2 linked regions of the Marichromatium purpuratum 984 genome follow. The protein of the gene in region 1 binds, or shares a complex with, the protein of each later gene. Links are inferred from orthologs where the notes say so. Each region holds a gene or a part of one and is shown on either strand. Other genes may lie near its edges.

The links.
Region 2: the proteins of dnaB (region 1) and dnaG are in contact, whole or in part, in a crystal structure (PDB 2R6A), measured with the Geobacillus stearothermophilus proteins. The link is inferred for Marichromatium purpuratum 984 from one-to-one orthologs. Residues at the interface, in WP_033016901.1 of Geobacillus stearothermophilus: Ser13, Glu15, Ala16, Gln18, Glu91, Leu92, Asp94, Ala95, Val96, Pro97, Thr98, Ala99, Ala100, Asn101, Tyr104, Tyr105, Ile108; in WP_049624496.1 of Geobacillus stearothermophilus: Lys456, Leu457, Leu458, Pro459, Ala460, Asn463, Ala464, Leu467, Leu535, Leu536, Ile537, Ala538, Gln544, Glu545, Asp548, Tyr549, His552.

Annotation. Positions count from the first base shown.
Region 1 is NZ_CP007031.1:454,766-462,349, forward strand. The notes cover bases 2,742-5,741. They hold dnaB (replicative DNA helicase), read left to right. Parts: upstream 2,742-3,536; coding sequence 3,537-4,946; downstream 4,947-5,741. Other genes in these bases: MARPU_RS02115 (DUF2232 domain-containing protein), read left to right, coding at 2,742-2,770; rplI (50S ribosomal protein L9), read left to right, coding at 2,818-3,267; radA (DNA repair protein RadA), read left to right, coding at 4,966-5,741. In the rest of the region: MARPU_RS02095 (ATP-dependent DNA helicase), read left to right, coding at 1-52; MARPU_RS02100 (J domain-containing protein), read left to right, coding at 94-801; rpsF (30S ribosomal protein S6), read left to right, coding at 1,196-1,552; rpsR (30S ribosomal protein S18), read left to right, coding at 1,575-1,799; more of MARPU_RS02115, read left to right, coding at 1,862-2,741; more of radA, read left to right, coding at 5,742-6,339; MARPU_RS02135 (hypothetical protein), read right to left, coding at 6,340-7,560. UniProt on the Escherichia coli protein: The main replicative DNA helicase, it participates in initiation and elongation during chromosome replication. Travels ahead of the DNA replisome, separating dsDNA into templates for DNA synthesis.
Region 2 is NZ_CP007031.1:1,347,695-1,350,657, forward strand. It holds dnaG (DNA primase), read left to right. Parts: upstream 1-598; coding sequence 599-2,329; downstream 2,330-2,963. Other genes in the region: MARPU_RS06140 (GatB/YqeY domain-containing protein), read left to right, coding at 114-557; rpoD (RNA polymerase sigma factor RpoD), read left to right, coding at 2,403-2,963. UniProt on the Escherichia coli protein: RNA polymerase that catalyzes the synthesis of short RNA molecules used as primers for DNA polymerase during DNA replication.

The sequences.
Region 1 (7,584 bases):
GGCGCGTACCCGCGACATCGCCGATGTGCGGGAGTTCTTCGCCGCTGATTGAGTCTGACTCGTGCGGACGACACCCCGAACCGAGGAGGATGCATGGCCCGTCTGTTGGTCCTGATCGCACTGCTGGCCCTGTCGTGGTGGGTCTGGCGCTGGTTCGTGCGCACGCCGGCGCCGGAGGTCGCGCGCGTGCTGCGTGGCTGGGTGTTGTGGGGCGTGGTCGGATTGCTGGTGGTGGCCGCCGCCACCGGCCGACTCAATCCGCTGTTCGCCGCGCTCGGCGCGGCCCTCCCGGTGCTGGCCCGTTTCGCCCATCTGGCGCGTCTGTTGCCCCTGTTGCAGCGTGTCCTGGCCGCGTTGGGGATCGGGCGTGTCGATCAGGGGCCGAGGTTGCACAGCCGCTATCTCGAACTCGAACTCGACGCGCATGGTGGTGCGCTCGACGGTCAGGTGCTCGACGGTCCCTTCGCCGGGCGACGACTGAGCGCGCTCGATCGCGAGGCATTGGCGCGGATGCTCGAGTTCTATCGTGAATCCGACGCGGAATCGGCGCGGCTGCTCGAGGCCTATCTCTCCCGGGCGCGCGGTTGGAGCGGGGCGGGCGGCGGCAGCGGTGGCGCCGGCTCGGGACGACCGAGCCCGAGCGAGGCGCGCGCCATCCTCGGGCTCGGCGCGGACGCAGGGCCGGACGAGATCCGCGCCGCCCACCGTCGGCTGATGCAACGTCTGCATCCCGACCGCGGCGGCTCCGACTACCTGGCCGCGCGCATCAACGCCGCCAAGCAGGTGCTGCTCGAGGAGTAGCGGCCAGCGACCGGAAGACTGAACCGCCAAGCCGCAAAGAACGCAAAGGGGTGTTCAAGTTGTCACCAACCGGCCGCCGGTGGTCGCCTGTCCTCAACCGCTGGGCCAAGGACGTGCGCACCGGTTGATGACGGCAAACCGTGTTGTTGTCGAGGGCGCACACCCACTGGCGACTGGAGGCTGATCGCTGGAGGCGCTGCTCTTCTTTGCGACCTTGGCGCCTTGGCGGTTCAATCCCCCGTCGGCTCTTTCCCCCGACCAATCTTTCGTTTCCAAAGCCCCCTGATTTTGCGTACAATGATCGATTCTCCGTATCCTCGAAGATACTCCTTGCCTCACCGTCTCGGCGCCGAGTCTGCGCGGCGGGAGGCTGTCCAATCCGTAAGGAGCCAAGATGCGACACTACGAAGTGGTTTTCCTGGTGCACCCGAGCCAGAGTGAGCAGGTGCCCGGCATGGTCGAGCGTTACAAGACCAACCTCGAGAAGCGCGGTGGTCAGATCCACCGTCTCGAGGACTGGGGCCGTCGTCCGCTGGCCTACCCGATCAACAAGGTGCACAAGGCACACTATGTGCTGATGAACGTCGAGTGCGATCAGGAAGCGATCGACGAACTCGAGAGCGCCTTCCGTTTCAATGACGCAGTGCTGCGCAACATGATCATCCGTCGTGACAGCGCCGTCACCGAGGCCTCGCCCCTGGCCAAGACCGAGGGCGAGGACGAGGGCGCTTCCAGCAAGCGCGACGACTGATCACTAGGCACTGGAGAACATCATGTCCCGATTCTTTCGACGCAAGCGTTACTGCCGGTTCACCGCTGAAGGCATCACCGAGATCGACTACAAGGATCTCAACCTGCTGAAGGCCTATGTCAGCGAGTCCGGCAAGGTCGTGCCCAGCCGCATCACCGGTACCTCGGCCAAGTACCAGCGCCAGCTCGCCCAGGCGGTCAAGCGCGCGCGCTACCTGGCCCTGCTGCCCTACACCGACGGTCATTGATCCGGCGCGTCGTGGCGCCGCTCGGTTGAGACCGGTGGCGGCACGGCTGCAGGTCTGATGCGATGAAGTCACTGGCGAGTTTCATCATGCGCGGCCCCTCGCAGGCTGCGCTGGTGGCTGCCACCTCGGCCCTGCTGTCGGTGATGATCCCGGTGTTCGGGGTCGTCGCCGCAGCGGCCGTGGGCCTGGTGACCCTGCGCAACGGCGCGCGCGGCGGTGCCCTGGTGGCGCTGTTCGCGACCCTGGGGGCGGGACTCTTCTACGGTCTCGTGTTCGGGACCCCGCTGCTGGTGCTCGGGGTGCTGCTGCTGTTCTGGGTGCCGATCTGGGGACTGGCGCTGGTGCTGCGCTACAGCCGATCGCTGGCGCTCACGGTCGAGTCCGCGAGCCTGCTGGTGATGCTCGGTCTGGTGGTGGTCTACGCCGTCGTCGGCGACCCCGCCGCCTTCTGGGCGCGGCTGCTCGAGCTGATGCGCGAGGCGGCGCTGGCCGCCCAGCCCGATGGCGCGGCGGCCAGCGCTGCGCTGTTCGGCGAGCTGGCGCGATGGATGACCGGGGCCTTCGCCATGGCGCTGACCTTCCAGGTCGTGCTCGCCCTGTTCCTCGCCCGCTGGTGGCAGGCGCAGCTCTACAACCCGGGCGGTTTCGGCGAGGGCTTCAGGGCCTATCGCCTGCACCGCGCCTTCGCGCTGCTGGCGTTGTTGCTGATCGCCGGCTGGGCGCTGGTGCGAGGCCCGGGGCTGCTCGCCGATCTCGCGCTGGTCGCCGGGGTAGGGCTGTTGCTCCAGGGCCTGGCGGTGGTCCACCAGCTGCGTGTCCAGCGTGGCTCGGGGACGGGCTGGCTGGTGCTGCTCTATGTGCTGCTGGTGCTGTTGCCGCAGGTGGCGGTGGTGGTCGCCGCGCTCGGTCTGCTCGATGTCTGGGTGGACATCCGCGCCCGGGCAGCGCGCCTGCCCTCGCGTCGGCGCTGAGGCTTGAATCGCATGCAGACGACGAACGATTTAAGAGGAAATATCACGTGGAACTCATTCTGCTGAAGAACGTTGGTGGTCTTGGCTCGCTCGGAGACAAGGTCAATGTGCGTCCGGGCTACGGTCGTAACTACCTGGTGCCGCGCGGCTTCGCCGTGGTCGCCACCGCCGAGAACCTGGAGGCCTTCGAGGCGCGTCGCGCCGAACTCGAGCAGCTCGCCGCCGAGCAGCTGGCCGCCGCCGAGGCGCGCAAGGCCGAACTCGAGGAGATGCGTGTGACCGTCGCCCGCAAGGCCGGTGACGAGGGTCGTCTGTTCGGCTCGGTCGGCACCGCCGATATCGCCGAGGCGGTCACCGCAGCCGGTATCGCGCTCGACAAGTCCGAGGTGCGTCTGCCCAACGGCGCCTTCCGCGCCACCGGTGAGTACGAGGTCGCGCTGCACCTGCACGCCGATGTCGATACCACCATCATGGTCGACGTCGTCCCGGAAGACTGAGTCCGCCGCTCGCTCTGCCCTCACCGGGGCCTGTGCGTGGATACAGGGGCGCTTTGCGCCCCTGTGTTGTCTCTGCGCCATCGTGCTGTCGTTGCTGTCCCGCGCGCCTGCTCTGGGCGGCCTTGGATGGTCGCGGACCACGCTTGCCAACGCCTGGTGCATGACACCACAATCAGGGCGTCCGAGCCCCGCTCGAACGACACGCCAGCGGATCCTGATCAACCTCCCCGAGCGTCGCCGAGCCGGTTATCCTTTCCTCCGGGGGCCTCATGTTCGACCCTGATACCGAAGAGCTTGCCGCGCTCGCCGCCGAGGGTGGCATGGATCGGGTGCGGGTGCCGCCGCACAACCTCCACGCCGAGCAGTCGTTGCTCGGTGGTCTGATGCTCGACAACAGTGCCTGGGATCGGGTCGCCGATGTGGTCTCGGCCCCCGACCTGTATCGGCGTGAGCACCGCTTGATCTTCCAGTCGATCGCTCGGCTCGCCGAATCCGACCAGCCCTTCGACGTCGTCACCCTCGCCGAGACCCTGGAGCGCTCCGAGCAGCTCGAGGCCGCCGGCGGGCTGTCCTATCTCGCCACCCTGGTCAACGAGACCCCGAGTGCGGCGAACATCAAGGCCTATGCGCAGATCGTGCGCGACACCTCGGTGTTGCGTCAGATGATCGCCGCCGGTACCGCGATCGCCGACAGCGGTTACGACAGCCAGGGGCGTCCGGTCACCGAGCTGCTCGACGACGCCGAGCGTCAGGTGTTCGAGATCGCCGAGCAGCAGGCGCGCGGCGGCGGTGGTTTCCAGCCGATCAAATCGTTGCTCAACCTCGCCGTCGAACGGATCGACACCCTCTATCAGAGCGATGAGCCGATCACCGGCCTGGCCACCGGGTTCACCGACTTCGACGGTATGACCTCCGGTCTGCAGCCCTCGGATCTGGTGATCGTCGCCGGGCGACCGTCGATGGGCAAGACCACCTTCGCGATGAACATGGCCGAGCACGTCGCCATCCAGTCGAAGCGCCCGGTGGCGGTGTTCAGCATGGAGATGCCGGGCGACTCGCTGGCGATGCGCATGATGTCCTCGCTCGGGCGCATCGATCAGCACCGGGTGCGGACCGGCAAGCTCGAGGACGACGAGTGGCCGCGGTTGACTTCGGCGGTCAATATCCTCGCCTCGGCGAAGATGTTCATCGACGACACACCGGCGCTGTCGCCGACCGAAGTGCGCGCGCGCGCGCGCCGGCTCAAGCGCGAACAGGACGACCTGGCGCTGATCGTGATCGACTATCTGCAGCTGATGCAGGCTCCGGGGGTGGGGGAGAACCGCGCCACCGAGATCTCGGCGATCTCGCGCTCGCTCAAGGCTCTGGCCAAGGAACTCGACGTCCCGGTGATCGCGCTCTCGCAGCTCAACCGCAGTCTCGAGCAGCGTCCCAACAAGCGCCCGGTGATGTCCGACCTGCGTGAGTCGGGCGCCATCGAGCAGGATGCCGACCTCATCGTGTTCATCTATCGCGATGAGGTCTATCACGAGGACACCCCCGACAAGGGGATTGCCGAGATCATCATCGGCAAGCAACGTAACGGCCCGATCGGCACCACCCGGCTGACCTTCCTCGGCAAGTACACCAAGTTCGAGAACTATATCGGCAGCTATTACGGCGAGGACGACGACGGCTGACCCCGGAGCGCGAAGATCGATGGCGACCCCCCCGAAGAAGCCCAAGACCAGCTATGTGTGCAGCGAGTGCGGCGCGAGCCAGCCCAAGTGGGCCGGCCAGTGTCCGGACTGCGGCGCCTGGAACAGTCTCAACGAGCAGCTCGCGCCGGCGCGTCCGGCGGCGGCGCGTGGCGGCGGCTATGCCGGGCTCGCCGGCGGGGCGGTGATCGAGACCCTGGCCGAGGTCGCCCCGGAGGAGCGCGCCCGCACCGCCTGCGGTATCGGTGAGCTTGACCGGGTGCTCGGCGGTGGGCTGGTCGGCGGCTCGGTGATCCTGCTCGGCGGCGATCCCGGTATCGGCAAGTCGACCCTGCTGCTGCAGGCCTGCGCGGCGCTCGCCAGTAGCCGTCGGGTGCTCTATGTCAGCGGCGAGGAGTCGCCGCAGCAGATCAGTCTGCGCGCGCGTCGGCTCGGACTCGACGGCGAGGACATCCGTCTGCTGCCCGAGACCTGTGTCGAGCGCATCCTCTATCACGCCGCCGCCGAGCAGCCGCGGGTGATGGTGGTCGACTCGATCCAGACCCTGTTCACCGAGCAGCTGCAGTCGGCGCCGGGCTCGGTGTCGCAGGTGCGCGAGTCGGCCGCGCAGCTGGTGCGCTTCGCCAAGCAGCGCGACACCGTGGTCTTCCTCGTCGGTCATGTCACCAAGGAGGGCGCGCTCGCCGGTCCCCGGGTGCTCGAGCACATGGTCGACACCGTGCTCTATTTCGAGGGCGAGTCGGGCGGCGCCTTCCGTCTGGTGCGCTCGATCAAGAACCGCTTCGGCGCGGTCAACGAACTCGGCGTCTTCCTGATGGGCGACCAGGGGCTGCGCGAGGTCAAGAACCCCTCGGCGATCTTCCTCTCGCGTCACGACGAGCCGACCCCCGGCAGTCTGGTGATGGTCACCCGCGAGGGCACTCGGCCGCTGTTGGTCGAGGTCCAGGCGCTGGTCGACGAGAGTTCGCTGGCCAACCCGCGTCGGGTGGCGCTGGGACTCGATCAGAACCGCCTGTCGATGCTGCTGGCGGTGCTGCACCGTCACGGCGGCATCGGCATGTTCAACCAGGACGTCTTCGTCAACGTCGTCGGTGGGGTGCGGATCGGCGAGACCGCTGCCGACCTGCCGGTGCTGATGGCGGTGCTGTCGAGCTATCGCGACCGTCCGCTGCCGCTGGAATTGGCGGTGTTCGGCGAGGTCGGGCTCTCGGGCGAGGTGCGTCCGGTGCCCAATGGCCCGGACCGGCTGCGCGAGGCGGTCAAGCATGGTCTGCGCCGGGTCATCGCCCCGGCTGGCAACGTCCCCAAGGGCGGTGTCGAGGGCCTGGAGATCGTCGCCGTGCGCACCCTCAGCGAGGCGCTCGACGCGCTCTGATCAGGGCGCGTCGCGATGGAGCGGTCGGGCGTCGATGCGGCGCTCGATGTGCTCGGCGATGCGGCGGTAGCGCGGGTCCTCGGTGTCGCCGAAACGGGTGGCGAACTCGGTCTTGTTCATCCCCTCCGGCAGCCCCGCGATGCGCGGCATGAAGTCGTCCTCGATCAGCCCGGCGCGGGCCCGCTCGCGCACCCAGCGCGCCTGCTCCGGGGTGGCGGTGGCAAGGATGGCGAGGCGGATGCCGGCGCGGTTGGCGGCGAGGTCGGCGAAGCTGAAACCACTGCCGCCGTCGCTGTCGCTGTGCTCCTTGTACCAACCGACCAGGGTCGAGAACAGGTCGCCGCCCTCGAGCGCGAGCGCCGCCGAGGCGGTGAAGTGCTGGGCGAGGTCCTCGCGCTTGCGCAGGGTCACGGTGCGCTGTGGCAGCCGCTCGGCCTCGGGATCGTGCAACTGCTGGCCGTTGACATAGAGCGCGAGCAGCAGCAGTGCGGCGCGGTTGTCGGCGAGCGGGGCCTCGCTCGGTGCGCCGAGCAGCACGCCGAGCAGGGTGGCGAGATCGGGCGCCGAGCGATCCTCGGCGAGATGCCGGCCGAGCCGACGCTGCGCGGCGAGCATGGCGGGGCGGTCGGCGTCGGCGATCAGGCCGCTGGCCAGGCGCTCCAGCCCGTCGGCCTGCCAGGTGTAGATCACACTGATCCGCTCCGGGCCGAGCCGAGTGCGCTCTACCAACCGGCTCTGACCGAGCGCATCGAGCAGTCGCTCGGCCAGGCCCTGCACCAGTCCGGCGGGCAGCGGCAGCCCGGCGACCCGGGCGCTGGCGACCGCGGGCAGTGCCCCGTCGGCCTCGACCAGACCGAGTTCGAGGTTGAGATAGCGTCCTGGCCCCACCCAGGGCAGCGCGATCGAGCCCTGCAGGTCGAGCCGTCCGGGGACGAGTCGTACCGCGGCACGTCCCTCGGCGCCGCCCCGGGCGATCAGATGGTTGGCTACCCGCTCGGCCTCGGTGGCGCTGAGCGCGACCATGGTCGGCATCCCGGCGAGGCGGTCGCGCGGGCGGTTGTGACGCAGCCAGTCCTCGGCCCAGGCATGGTCAGCGGCGCTGAGCGGCGCGCGCTCCGGGACCACCGCCTGGCCGTCGAGCGCGACCCTGAGCGCGAGCCCGGCGAGACCGAGCAGGATCAGCAGGCTGAGCCAGCCGAGTCCCTTGATGATGAGATGCATGATGCGGACTCCTGTGCGGCGCAT
Region 2 (2,963 bases), 890 kb from region 1 along the record:
ATCCCTGACCGAGGTCGACGGACCGGCGCCTGTCTCGCCCTGTCGGTTCCGTTGCGCATCCAGAGCGAAACGATCTCGGCCTGACCCCATCCCTCAGGCTTCCTGAAAGACACATGCTCAAGCAGCAAATCCAAGCGGATATGAAGTCTGCCATGAAGGCGGGCGACAAGGATCGGCTCGCGGTGATCCGGCTGATCATGGCCGCGATCAAGCAGCGCGAGGTCGACGAGCGCATCGAACTCGACGATGCCCAGGTGCTGGCGGTGCTCGACAAGATGGTCAAGCAGCGTCGCGACTCGATCGATCAGTACACCCAGGCCGGCCGCGACGATCTGGCCAACGGCGAGCGCGCCGAGGTCGAGATCATCCAGACCTATCTGCCCGCGCAGCTGACCGAATCCGAGATCGCCGCCTGTATCGACGAGGCCGTCGAGACCACCGGTGCCGCCGCGATGAGCGACATGGGCAAGGTGATGGGCGTGCTGCGCCCGAAGATCCAGGGGCGTGCTGACATGGGCGCGGTGAGCGCACTCGTCAAGCAACGGCTCGGGGGCTGAGTACCGGATCGTCGCGCGCCTCCGGGCGTTGGCATCCGCGCATGGCTGGCAAGATCCCTCCGGAGTTCATCGATGACCTCCTCACGCGCGTCGACATCGTCGATGTCATCGGCGCGCGGGTCCAGCTACGCAAGGCCGGAAAGGAATTCCAGGCACGTTGTCCCTTCCACGAAGAAAAAACCCCGTCCTTCACCGTCAGTCCGGCCAAGCAGTTCTATCATTGTTTCGGCTGCGGCGCTCACGGTACCGCCATCGGCTTCCTCATGGAGCACGATGGCCTGCCGTTTCGCGAGGCCATCGACGAACTGGCCCGGCTCGCCGGTGTCGAGGTCCCGGTCGAGGGTGGGGAGCAGGTGCGCGGGCCGGATCATGGTCCGCTGTTTGCCCTGCTCGACGAGGCCGACGGGTTGTTTCGTCGCCAGCTGCGCGAGCACCCACAAGCCGCGCGGGCGATCGATTATCTCAAGTCGCGTGGGTTGAGCGGAGAGATCGCCGCCCGTTACGGTATCGGTTTCGCGCCCGGGGGTGGAGATTTCCTGCTCTCGCGTCTGGGGCGTACGCCCGAGCGCTGTCGCCAGCTCGTCGACTGCGGTCTGATCGGCGAGCAGGACGGGCGGCGCTACGATCGTTTTCGCGATCGCATCATCTTCCCGATTCGCGATCGGCGCGGTCGCGTGATCGGGTTCGGGGGGCGGATCCTCGGTGACGGCCGCCCCAAGTATCTGAACTCGCCGGAGACGCCGCTCTTTCACAAGGGGCGCGAACTCTACGGATTGTTCGAGGCCCAGCGCGGTGTCCGGCGCGGGCTCGAACGGGTGCTGGTGGTTGAGGGCTATCTCGACGTCATCGCCCTGGCGCAACACGGCATCGACTGCGCCGTGGCGACCCTGGGGACCGCGACCACCGCGGACCATCTGCAGCGCCTCTCGCGCACCGCGCCCGAGCTGGTGTTCTGCTTCGATGGCGATCGCGCCGGGCGCGACGCGGCCTGGAAGGCGCTGGAGACCACGCTGCCGCTGGCCAGCGGCAGCCAGCCCCAGCGTTTCCTGTTCCTCCCCGAGGGCGAGGACCCGGATACCCTGGTACGCAAGGAGGGCGCCGAGGGCTTTCTTGCGCGGGTCGAGCGGGCGACGCCGCTGTCGCAGTTCCTGTTCGACCAGCTCACCGCCCAGGTCGACATGACCACCATCGATGGCCGGGCGCGGCTCGCGCCGTTGGCCCGGCCACTGATCGAGCGAGTGCCCGCCGGGGTCTTCCGCGACCTGCTCGAACAGCGTCTGAGCGAGCTGGTGGGGCTGGAGCGACGCGCGCCCTCGTCGCGACGCCGGACATCGCGGGCGCCGCATCAGGGCGCGCTGGAGCAGCAACGCCCGAGCCGTACCGCCTGGGCCATTGCGCTGCTGCTCAATCACCCGTCACTGGTGACGCGGGTGGACGAGCTGCCGACGGACTGGCGGCGTGCCTCGAATCAAGGGGTCGGAATCCTCGTGGAATTGCTTGAAACCATTCGGCAGCACCCAACTCTCACCAAGGCTGCGTTGATCGAGCGCTGGCGTGATCATCCGCACTTCGATTATCTGCAGCGTCTGAGCGTGCATCCCTTCCTGCGGCACGTCACCGAGGAGGGCGCGGGGCCGGAGTTCGACGGGGCGCTGGAGCGGCTCGGCGCCGAGGTCCGCAAGCGCGAATGGTTGCGCAGTCTTGACGACAAGCTGCGCGCTCGGGTCGGGCGGGACCCGGACGATCCACGCGCTCATCGCGACGACTCATAACTTTGTGATTTTTCATGCTACAATTGGAAGTTTGCTCAAAAGCCGCCTTCCGCAGCATTAGTCAAGGTATCCCATGGACCAAGAACATCATCAGTCGCAGCTGAAGCAGCTGATCGCCAGGGGCAAGGAACAAGGGTTTCTGACCTATGCCGAGGTCAACGATCACCTGCCTCCCGGTATCGTCGAGGCCGAGCAGATCGAAGATATCGTGCGCATGATCAACGACATGGGGATCATGGTCCATGAAACCGCGCCCGACTCCGATGACCAGACCCTGAGCGATTCTGCGGTCTCCGACGACGAGGCCGCGGAGGCTGCGGCGGCGGCGCTGGCCTCGGTCGACAGCGAGTTCGGTCGTACCACCGACCCGGTGCGGATGTACATGCGCGAGATGGGTTCGGTCGAGCTGCTCACCCGCGAGGGCGAGCTGATCATCGCCAAACGCATTGAGGACGGCCTCAACCAGGTGCTCGCCGCGCTGTCGGTCTATCCGCGTGCGGTCGAGCGCCTGATCGAGCTGTTCGACCAGGTCGAGCGTGAGGAGAAGCGCCTGACCGATGTCATCTCCGGCTTCAACGACGCCACCGATGACGAGCCGGCCACTCCGGTCCAGCACGGTCAGTCCGCCCAGCAG